DNA from 3 places in the Streptomyces sp. NPDC018019 genome. Region 3 is predicted to be linked to each of the others. Evidence: riboswitches for the same ligand, from Rfam matches in the RefSeq annotation. Region 3 holds a riboswitch; each other region holds the start of a gene.
What was found. A riboswitch is a leader RNA that binds a small molecule or an ion and turns the genes downstream of it on or off. The one in region 3 is predicted to bind cyclic di-AMP.
Positions count from the first base shown of each region.

Region 1 (3,268 bases), on a different contig from region 3:
CTGCTCGCCGACGCCCTGCGCGCCCCGGCCTTCCCGGACGGCGAGGTCGAGCGCCTGGTGCGCAACCGCCTCGACGAGATCCCGCACGAGCTCGCCAACCCGGCGCGCCGCGCCGCGATGGCCCTGTCCAAGGAGCTGTTCCCGGCCGACTCCCGGATGTCCCGGCCGCGCCAGGGCACCGAGGAGACCGTCTCGCGGATCGACGCGGCGGCCGTCCGCGCCTTCTACGAGGCCCATGTGCGCCCCGCCACGGCCACCGCCGTCATCGTCGGCGACTTCACCGGCGTCGATCTGGACACGGCCCTCGCGGAGACCCTCGGCGCCTGGACGGGGTCGCCCGCCGAACCGGTGAAGGCCAGCCCGATCACCGCCGACGACACCGGCCGGGTGGTGATCGTCGACCGCCCCGGCGCCGTACAGACCCAGCTGCTCATCGGCCGCATCGGCCCGGACCGGCACGACCGCGCCTGGCCCGCCCAGGTGCTCGGCACGTACTGCCTGGGCGGCACCCTCACCTCCCGCCTGGACCGGGTGCTGCGCGAGGAGAAGGGCTACACCTACGGGGTGCGCGCCTTCGGGCAGGTGCTGCGCTCCTCGGCCGACGGCGACGGCGCCGCGATGCTCGCCATCAGCGGCTCGGTGGACACCGCCTCCACCGGCCCGGCCCTGGCCGACCTGTGGCAGGTGCTGCGCACCCTCGCCGCGGAGGGCCTGACGGACGCCGAGCGGGACGTGGCCGTGCAGAACCTGGTCGGCGTCGCGCCCCTGAAGTACGAGACCGCGGCGGCCGTCGCGGGCACCCTCGCCGACCAGGTCGAGCAGCAGCTCCCGGACGACTACCAGGCGCAGCTGTACGTGCGGCTCGCGCAGACCGGCACGGTCGAGGCCACCGCGGCGGCCGTCAGCGCCTTCCCGGTGGACCGGCTGGTGACCGTCCTGGTGGGCGACGCCGCCGAGATCGAGGAGCCCGTCAAGGCGCTCGGCATCGGCGAGGTGACGGTGGTCAAGGGCTGACGGCACGTCACGGGTACGGCCCCGGCGGCCGACGGCCCGTCACCGGGCGGGCCGGGCCGTCCGCGGCGGACGGACCATGACCCGCCGGGGTGATGGGACGTCACGAAGAGGATCCAGTGGTGCGCCAGTGCCGCTGGATCTTCTTTATGTCCCAATTGATGGGGATGGTTGCCTGATGCCTGTGTGGCGTACGGCACAAAACCGGGGTTCTGTTTGCCGATCGAAAGTGGCCCCGTTTAGCGTCGATCCGGCTGTCCGCGGGATCACCGCCGCAACCGCGGCACGGACAGTCATCGCCGAGTCCCCGTACGGCGCGAGCCAGGGGAGCCGGGGACCCACGTCCCCTGGGGTGAATCGGGCGCCTTCCCGGAGGGGCCCGTAGGAGACCTTCCTGCTCCGAACCCGTCAGCTAACCCGGTAGGCGAGAGGGAAGGAAAGGACACAGCCACCCCATGGCGTTCACCCGTGGCACCGGGAAGCACCGTGGTCCGAGCCGCAGCGCGCGGACGACCCGCAACCTCGCCGGCATAGCCACGCTCGCCGCGTCCGGCGTCATCGCCTCCGTCGCCTCCCCGGCGCTGGCGGCCGGCAACACGGACGACGCGAGCACCCACGACACCGGCCTCCACCAGGCCGTCGTCCTCGGCGACGAGCTGGCCGAGCAGGTCGAGGCGCAGGCCGACGCGCAGCAGGAGGCCGCCGATGCCGCCGCCGCGCAGGCCAGGGCCGAGGCCGAGGCGCGTCAGCAGGCCGAGGAGGCCAAGCGCAAGGCCGACGCGGAGGCGAAGAAGAAGCGGGAGGCCGAGGAGCGCGCCGCCCGGGAGGCCGAGCGCAAGCGCCTCATGACGTACGTCGCCCCCGTCGACGGCTCCTACGTCTCCACGAGCTACAAGGCGTCCAGCGGCCTGTGGTCCTCCGGCAGCCACACCGGCGTCGACTTCCACGCGGCCTCCGGGACCACCGTGCACGCCGTGGGCTCGGGCACCGTCGTCGAGGCCGGCTGGGGCGGCGCGTACGGGAACAACGTCGTCATCAAGATGAACGACGGCACCTACACCCAGTACGGCCACCTGTCGTCCATCAGCGTCTCGGTGGGCCAGACCGTCACCCCGGGCCAGCAGATCGCCCTGTCGGGCAACACCGGCAACACCACCGGGCCGCACCTGCACTTCGAGGCCCGCACCTCCGCCGAGTACGGCTCCGACATCGACCCGGTCGCCTACCTGCGCTCGCACGGCGTCAACGTCTGACGCGCATCCCCGTCCCCACCCGGTGCCCCGGCCCCCGCGGCCGGGGCACCGGCGTATGCGTATGCGCCCGGCAGTGCTGGCCAAAAAATATCCATGAATGCGCCAGAGCCGTCGGAAATCCCGTTCCTGTCGAATAGAGTCACGTCGAATGCCGCCGCCCGGCGGCAATTGCGGACGTTTCCCGGGGATTACGGCGGAGGCACGGCAGATGCGAGGCCACATTTCCGCGCATGCGGTGTGCACGGCGATCCGCGACGACATCGTGTCCGGCGTCCTCCCGCCGGGCAGCCGGCTGATCGAGGAACTGCTGGCCGGCCGGTACGGGGTCTCCCGCGTCCCCGTGCGCGAGGCGCTGCGCACGCTCCAGTCCGAGGGTTTCGTCACCATCCGGCACCACGCGGGCGCCTGCGTGGCCGCGCCCACCGAGCGGGAGGCGGCCGACCTCCTGGACATCCGCGGCCTGCTGGAGCCGCTGGGCGCCGCCCGCGCCGCCGCCCGCCGCACCGCCGCGCACCTGAAGGTGCTGCGCGGCATCGTCCGGCTGGGCCGGGAGCGCGCCCGGCAGGGGCGGCGGGCCGAGCTGCGCCAACTGGACGGCTGGTTCCACGAGACGCTCGCCCAGGCGTCCGGCAGTGCCAGTCTGGCGGCGCTCCTCACCCAGCTCCGGCGCAAGATCGACTGGATGTACGCGGTCGAGGCCCCGGCCCGCGACGAGCGGTCCTGGGAGGAGCACGGGGCGGTGCTGGACGCGGTGAGCCGCGGTGACGCGGAGCGGGCGCGCGCCCTGATGGCGGCGCACGTCGAGCGGTCGCGCGGGGCGTACAGCCTGCGCGCCGGCGCTCCGGACCCGGCCGTGAGCACTCCGAAACAGCCCGTAAACACGGCGCGCGACCGGAATTAACAGAGCCGCCGTATACAAGCGGTACGCGGATTCTCCGAAAAGGTGCGGGCGGGGGAGTGGCGCCGGAATTGCGGCCCCGGGAAATCGGCGTACGGAATTCCTC
Region 1 covers NZ_JBIRGD010000012.1:156,572-159,839, reverse strand. Annotated here, with positions in the region: gene ACH4FX_RS21205 (M16 family metallopeptidase) at 1-1,014, shown strand, start outside; cyclic di-AMP (ydaO/yuaA leader) riboswitch at 1,299-1,453, shown strand; gene ACH4FX_RS21200 (M23 family metallopeptidase) at 1,467-2,264, shown strand; gene ACH4FX_RS21195 (GntR family transcriptional regulator) at 2,473-3,165, shown strand.
Region 1: another riboswitch for cyclic di-AMP. It lies ahead of ACH4FX_RS21200 (M23 family metallopeptidase); the one in region 3 lies ahead of ACH4FX_RS18140 (NlpC/P60 family protein).

Region 2 (3,268 bases), on a different contig from region 3:
CTGCACCTTGGTGCCCAGACGCTCGGTGATGACGTTCCAGCCGGCCCAGTCGTCCTCGAACAGCGGGTCCTCGATGGAGACCAGCGGGTAGGCGTCGACGAGCTCCTCGTAGTACGAGGTCATCTGCTCGGCCGTGCGCTGCTGGCCCTCGAACTCGTAGACGCCGTCCTTGTAGAACTCGGAGGCGGCGACGTCGAGCGCGAGCGCGATGTCCTGGCCGGGGGTGTAGCCGGCCTCCTTGATGGCCTCCAGGATCAGGTCCAGGGCCTCGCGGTTGGAGCCCAGGTTCGGGGCGAAGCCGCCCTCGTCGCCCAGGCCGGTGGCCAGGCCCTTGCCCTTCAGCACCTTCTTGAGGGTGTGGTAGACCTCGGCGCCCCAGCGCAGCGCCTCGGAGAAGGACTCCGCGCCGATCGGGGCGATCATGAACTCCTGGATGTCCACGTTCGAGTCGGCGTGCGAGCCGCCGTTCAGGATGTTCATCATCGGGACCGGCAGCACGTGGGCGTTCGGGCCGCCCAGGTAGCGGAACAGCGGCAGGTCGCTGGCCTCGGAGGCGGCGTGCGCGACGGCCAGGGAGACGCCGAGGATGGCGTTGGCGCCGAGCGAGCCCTTGTTGTCCGTGGCGTCCAGGTCGAACATGGCCTGGTCGATCAGGCGCTGCTCGGTGGCGTCGTAGCCGACCAGCTCCGGGCCGATCTGCTCGATGACCGCGAGGACGGCCTTCTCCACGCCCTTGCCCTGGTAGCGGTTCGGGTCCCCGTCCCGCAGCTCGATGGCCTCGAAGGCGCCGGTCGAGGCGCCGGACGGAACGGCGGCACGGCCGGTGCTGCCGTCGTCGAGGCCGACCTCGACCTCGACCGTGGGATTGCCTCGCGAGTCGAGGATCTCGCGAGCTACGACGACGTCGATGGACGGCACGTTGTCTCCTTCATGGGTGTCTGGAGTTCTGCAGCACGAGCCTAACGGCCTCCCGGGGTTCCGCTCGCCGCCAGCCCGGTCCGTGGGACGAAAACACCCGCAAAGCCGCTGTTCACGTGACGTACGGGCACATTGTTCGCTGAACGGGGAAACCGGCGCGTGGGCAGGTGCGGGCCGGGCGGGGCCGGCACGCGGCCGGGACGGCTCGCGGGGGAACGGGGGCCGCGGGGCAAATGGAGAAGCCCCGCCGCGGCGCGTGCGGGGGACAGGCGCCGTGGCGGGGCGGTCTCACGGGAAGAGCGGGTTCCCGGTACGAGCGGGCCCCGGGGGCGTGCCGGGCCCGTGCGTACCGCCGTACGCACGGACCGGCCCGGCCACCCGGAGTCCGTCAGGGCTTGGGCCGGCTCAGACGGCCAGCTTCTGGCCCGGGAAGATCAGGTTGGGGTTGCCGCCGATGACGGACTTGTTGTTCTCGTAGACCGACTTCCAGTTGGTGCCGTGGGAAGCGGCGATCTTGGCGAGGGTGTCACCGGACTTGACGGTGTAGTTGCCCTTGGGGTTCGACTTCGGCGCCGCCTTGTGGGACGGGGCCGGGGTCTTGCGGGCCAGCTCCTCGCCCTGCTTGCGGGCCTCGGACCGCGAGGTGCTCTGCGGGGCGGAGTAGGAGCGGTGCGACTTCTTGTAGGACTTGTGCGAGCTGCCCTGCGACGAGCCGCCGTCGGCCTGGGCGTTCGCGTTGCCCTTGCCGAGGTGGCCGCCGGCGCAGGTCCAGGCGCCCGGGCCCTGGATGGCGAGCAGACGCTCGGCCACCGCGATCTGCTGGGCCTTGGTGGCCTTGTCGGCACGCGGGGCGTACTTGGTGCCGCCGGCGGCGGCCCAGCTGGAGTTGGTGAACTGCAGGCCACCGTAGTAGCCGTTGCCGGTGTTGATCGACCAGTTGCCGCCGGACTCGCACTGGGCGACGGCGTCCCAGTTGTTGCCCGCGGCGGAGGCAGAGGTGGCGCCCATCAGCGGGACGGCCACAGCGGCGCCGGCGACACCGGCCAGGGTGGCGACGCGGACGGCCTTGGACGGACGACGGTGCTTGCCCTTGGTGTTCAGCATGGTTCGTTTCCTCACCGACGCCTACGAGGTGAGCTGTCGGGTTCGGGCTGTGAGTGGCCCGGCCGCGTGTGCTTCCACGCGGCTTCACCCCAAGCCGGCTGTCCCGCTTCCGCGGGCGGGGCCGGCACCTACCTTGGGTCCCCCGCTCCTGCCTTCGGCGCTGTCGCGACGTGTGACCTCCGACCACCGGCAGGATTCGGCGTGTGGTTGAAGGGCCCGCTTTGGCGAGCGATGAAGACGGTAAACAGGAACGCCCCGCCGGTTCAAACCCCTACATCTGAGGCCAGTTGGCCCCCAGACATCACAGGATCATCACATTTCCGCAGGTCGCCGCAGGTTTGGAAACAACGGACGGGTCGGGCGGCGGGCTCCCGAACGAGATCCATGTCTCACTTTCACCAAAGCGGGCAATTACCTACGAAGTACCCTGATCGGCATCCAGATCGAGGCGCTGGCCGGGGTGGATGAGGTCCGGATCGCCCCCGATGACACGTTTGTTGGCCTCGTAGAGCGCCGGCCAGCCTCCGGAGACCCCACGGTCCTCGGCGATGGCTGACAGGTTGTCACCCGGCCGCACGGTGTAGTCGCCCGGCGACGCCGGGTCCGTACGGTGCGCGTCGCCGCCCCGCGAGGGGTGCTCCGTGCCGCCGGACCGCCCCGCGCCGTCCGTGCCGCCGCTGCCCGCGCCGGGCCCCTCCTCACGGGGCTGGCCGCGGTGCTTGCCCTGGCCCTGGGACGGGGGCGCGGTCGGATCCGTGGCGGTGCCGCCGTCCGGGGTGGCCGGGTGCGACGGGTCGCCCGTACGGCCCGTACCGGACGGGGCCGGCGTGCCGGACGGGTCCGGCGTGCGGGACGGGTCCCCGGTGCCGGCCGGACCGCTCGGCGACGGCTTCGGCTCCGGGGTGCGCGGGCCGCCCGGCTCGGGGGTCCGGGACGACTCGCCGGACCCGGAGGAGGGCGGCGTGGTGGGAGTGGAAGGAGAGGACGGCGGGGAAGGGGTGGAAGAGGACGGTGCGGACGGCTGCGGCGTCGGGGTGCTGCCCGGGTCCACGTCCGCCTTGCTGCCGCCCTGCTTGAGGCCCGCGTTCACCGCGCAGCTCGGCCAGGTGTCGGGCCCGCGCGCGGCGAGGATCGACTCGGCGACGGCTATCTGCTGCGAGCGGCTGGCCAGGTCGGGGCGCGAGGCGTACGCCGCGCCGCCGTGCCGGTCCCACATCTCCTGGGTCAGCTGGAGTCCGCCGTAGAA
Region 2 covers NZ_JBIRGD010000001.1:557,926-561,193, reverse strand. Annotated here, with positions in the region: gene eno (phosphopyruvate hydratase) at 1-918, opposite strand, end outside; gene ACH4FX_RS02585 (transglycosylase family protein) at 1,324-2,022, opposite strand; cyclic di-AMP (ydaO/yuaA leader) riboswitch at 2,026-2,234, opposite strand; gene ACH4FX_RS02580 (transglycosylase family protein) at 2,438-3,268, opposite strand, start outside.
Region 2: another riboswitch for cyclic di-AMP. It lies ahead of ACH4FX_RS02585 (transglycosylase family protein); the one in region 3 lies ahead of ACH4FX_RS18140 (NlpC/P60 family protein).

Region 3 (3,268 bases):
TCCGTCGGCGGCCTGCTGGGCGAAGGTCTCCTCGTCGATGAGCTCGTTCTTGAGGTTGGAGACCTTGGCGCTGAAGGACTTGGGCGGGAACCGCTTGGGGTCGAGGTCCAGGTCGCGGCAGACCAGGGCCATCAGGCGCTTGGAGTCGGCCGCGTCGTAGATCGAGAAGGACGACGTGAAGCCCAGCTTCTTGGACTCGCGGCGCAGGATGCGCACGCACGCGCTGTGGAAGGTGGAGACCCACATCGCGTTCGCCCGGGGGCCGACCAGCTCCTCGACGCGCTCCTTCATCTCGCCCGCGGCCTTGTTGGTGAAGGTGATCGCGAGGATCTCGCCCGGATGCACCCGGCGCGCGCCGAGCAGGTGCGCGATGCGGTGCGTCAGGACGCGGGTCTTGCCGGAGCCGGCGCCTGCGACGATGAGCAGCGGGCCGCCGGTGTGCACCACGGCGGCCTTCTGCTGGTCGTTCAGCCCCTCCAGGAGGGCGGCCGGATCCACCGCGGGGCGGGCGGCGCCGTCGCGGTAGTACGGGTCCCGGCCCGGGCCCACGGCGTGCGGGATGCCGCCGGGCACGTCGAAGCGCCCGCCGAACAGGTCGGCCGGGATCTCCTCCTGTGCCGGACCGTCCTCGTCCTCGGGAGGCGGCGGGGGCCCCTCGCCGGTGGGTTCGAGGTCCGCCAGGAAGCTGTCGTCAAAGAGGCTGCTCATCGCCCACCGAGTCTAGGCCGCCCCACTGACAGCCCGGCCCGTACCGGGAAAACCGGCCGTGTGACCTCGCACGCCTCCGACGGGTGTCGTGCGTCACAGGGCGCGTACGACACCATCCGGTCCCGGGCGGACAGGCGCGGGCCAGGACACGCCCCGGATGCGATCAGATCACGAAAAGGTTTCGGGCATATCGAACATCAGCCTTCACAGGAGCCACATGGGTTGGCTACCGTGCTCGCTCGGGCAGCCCGCCGTCCCCGCGGTCGACAGCGTCCGCACGGGCCGCCCCCGCCGAGTCCGGCGCTGCCGCGAGGCATCCGGAGCCGGGGACCCACACGTACCACCGAGGTGAATCGGTCCGGTACGGCACACGGCGAGAGGCGCCTCGGACCACCGCCCGGAGCGCTCCCAGGACCTCTGCCGCGCCGTACGGACCGTAGGGCAGCCTTCCGTACGCCCGAACCTGACAGCTAACCCGGTAGGCGGTCCACGGAAGGAGGCGCCGGCCTTGGCGTCGCACCGCAAGCCGCGCACCCGCATACTCGCCTCGCCCGGAAGCCGCCGTACGGCCGCCGGGCTCACCACCGCCGCCCTCGCCTCGGTCACCCTGCTCTCGCAGACGGCCGAGGCCGCGCCACGGCAGCCGAAGCAGACGATCGAAGAGGTCAAGCAGAAGGTCGACGACCTCTACCGGCAGGCCGAGGTGGCGACCCAGAAGTACAACGCCGCCAAGGAGCAGGCCGACGAGCAGCGCAGCACCGTCGACCGCCTCCTGGACGACACCGCCCGGCGCACCCAGAAGATGAACGACGCCCGGCGCCAGCTGGGCACCTACGCGTCGGCCCAGTACCGCAGCGGCGGCATGAACCCGACCGCGCAGCTCCTGCTGGCCCGGAACCCGCAGCAGTTCGTCGACCGGAGCCACCTGATGGACCGGCTGACCGGCGCGCAGAAGCAGGCCGTCACCGACTACCAGGAGCAGCAGGCCAAGGCCGTACGGCAGCGGACCGAGGCGGCCCGGAGCCTGGAGCGGCTCACCGAGACCCAGGCGTCCCTGAAGGAGTCCAAGAAGGACGTCCAGGACAAGCTGGCCGAGGCCCGGCAGCTGCTGTCCCGGCTGACCGCCCAGGAGAAGGCGCGGCTGGCGGAGCTGGAGCGCAAGAAGGAGGCCGAGGCCCGGCGCAAGGCCGAGGAACTGGCCCGCAAGCAGGCCGAGAAGGAACGCAAGGAGCGGGCGGACCGCCAGCAGCACGACAAGCCGGGCCAGGGCACCGGCTCCGGATCACCGGACGGCGGCTCCTCCGGCGGCGGGACGGCCGACGACGGTTCGTACGCGACCAAGGCCGCCAAGGCGCTCGCGTTCGCCCGCGCCCAGATGGGCAAGCCGTACGTCTGGGGCGCGACCGGCCCGAACTCGTACGACTGCTCCGGTCTGACCCAGGCGGCCTGGAAGGCGGCGGGCGTCTCGCTGCCCCGGACGACCTGGGACCAGGTCAAGGCCGGCGACCGCGTGGCGACCAAGGACCTGAAACCCGGTGACCTGGTGTTCTTCTACAACGACATCAGCCACGTCGGCATGTACATCGGCGACGGCAAGATGATCCACGCCCCGAAGCCGGGCGCCAGTGTCCGGGTCGAGTCGATCTACTACATGCCGATCTACGGGAGCGTGCGGCCGGCTTGAGCGGGAGCGCCCGGCGCGGATGAGCGGAAGCACCGGGTCCGCATGAGCGGGAGCACCCGCCCCGCACAGGACGAAGGCCGCGGGGCCGGTGCCCCGCGGCCTGTCCTCTCAGGCTCCGCCGCTCACGTCCACAGCAGCGCGATGAAGATGTTGACCACCGTCAGCAGCCCCACCGCCAGGAAGAAGGGCTTCTCCACCTTCTCCTCGTCGCGCTTCACGTAGACCAGGCCCAGGATCACGACCAGCAGGGCGAGCTTGACGCCGAGCTTGACGTTGTCGAGCGAGTGGTCCTGGGCCTGGTTGAGGCCGACCAGGGCGACGCCGGTCACCAGCATCGTCAGCGCGCCGTGCAGCATGGCCGGCACGAAGCGCGCGGTGCCCGCGCTCATCGGCTTCAGCTGGGTCAGGAAACCGCCGAGCAGCGACGCGATGCCGATGATGTGCAGGCCCACGAAGACCTTGGTTACTACGTCCATAGTGGTGGATCGTAGCCCTCGCTTACCACGGCTTCGCACTCAGGTCCGCCTCTCCCACTCCGGTCGGAGCCCGCTCCCGGCACGCCTCCAAGGCGTACGGCAACGGACAGGCACACCCACCGGCGGGACGAAAACGAGCAATACCCGTCAACCAGTCACCTTTCCGGGGGGCGGAGGTTTAGCGTCCTTCATCAGGCGGCCGACACCCCACCTCCGCCGGATTCCGCCCCGGCGGTCGTCGGCCGTCTCCGCCGAGAGGAACGGCGGCGGCCCGCTCCCCCTGTTACGGGCCGCCGCCGGACCCAGGAGGGCAACGCTCCAGGAGGACGGCGCCCCAGGAGAACGGCCCGGACAGCGGGCTCTCAGCCCGCACCACGGACCGCTCTAAGATCGGCCGTAT
Region 3 covers NZ_JBIRGD010000010.1:1,635-4,902, reverse strand. Annotated here, with positions in the region: gene pcrA (DNA helicase PcrA) at 1-708, opposite strand, end outside; cyclic di-AMP (ydaO/yuaA leader) riboswitch at 988-1,209, shown strand; gene ACH4FX_RS18140 (NlpC/P60 family protein) at 1,217-2,392, shown strand; gene ACH4FX_RS18135 (hypothetical protein) at 2,515-2,868, opposite strand; gene ACH4FX_RS18130 (GNAT family N-acetyltransferase) at 3,267-3,268, shown strand, end outside.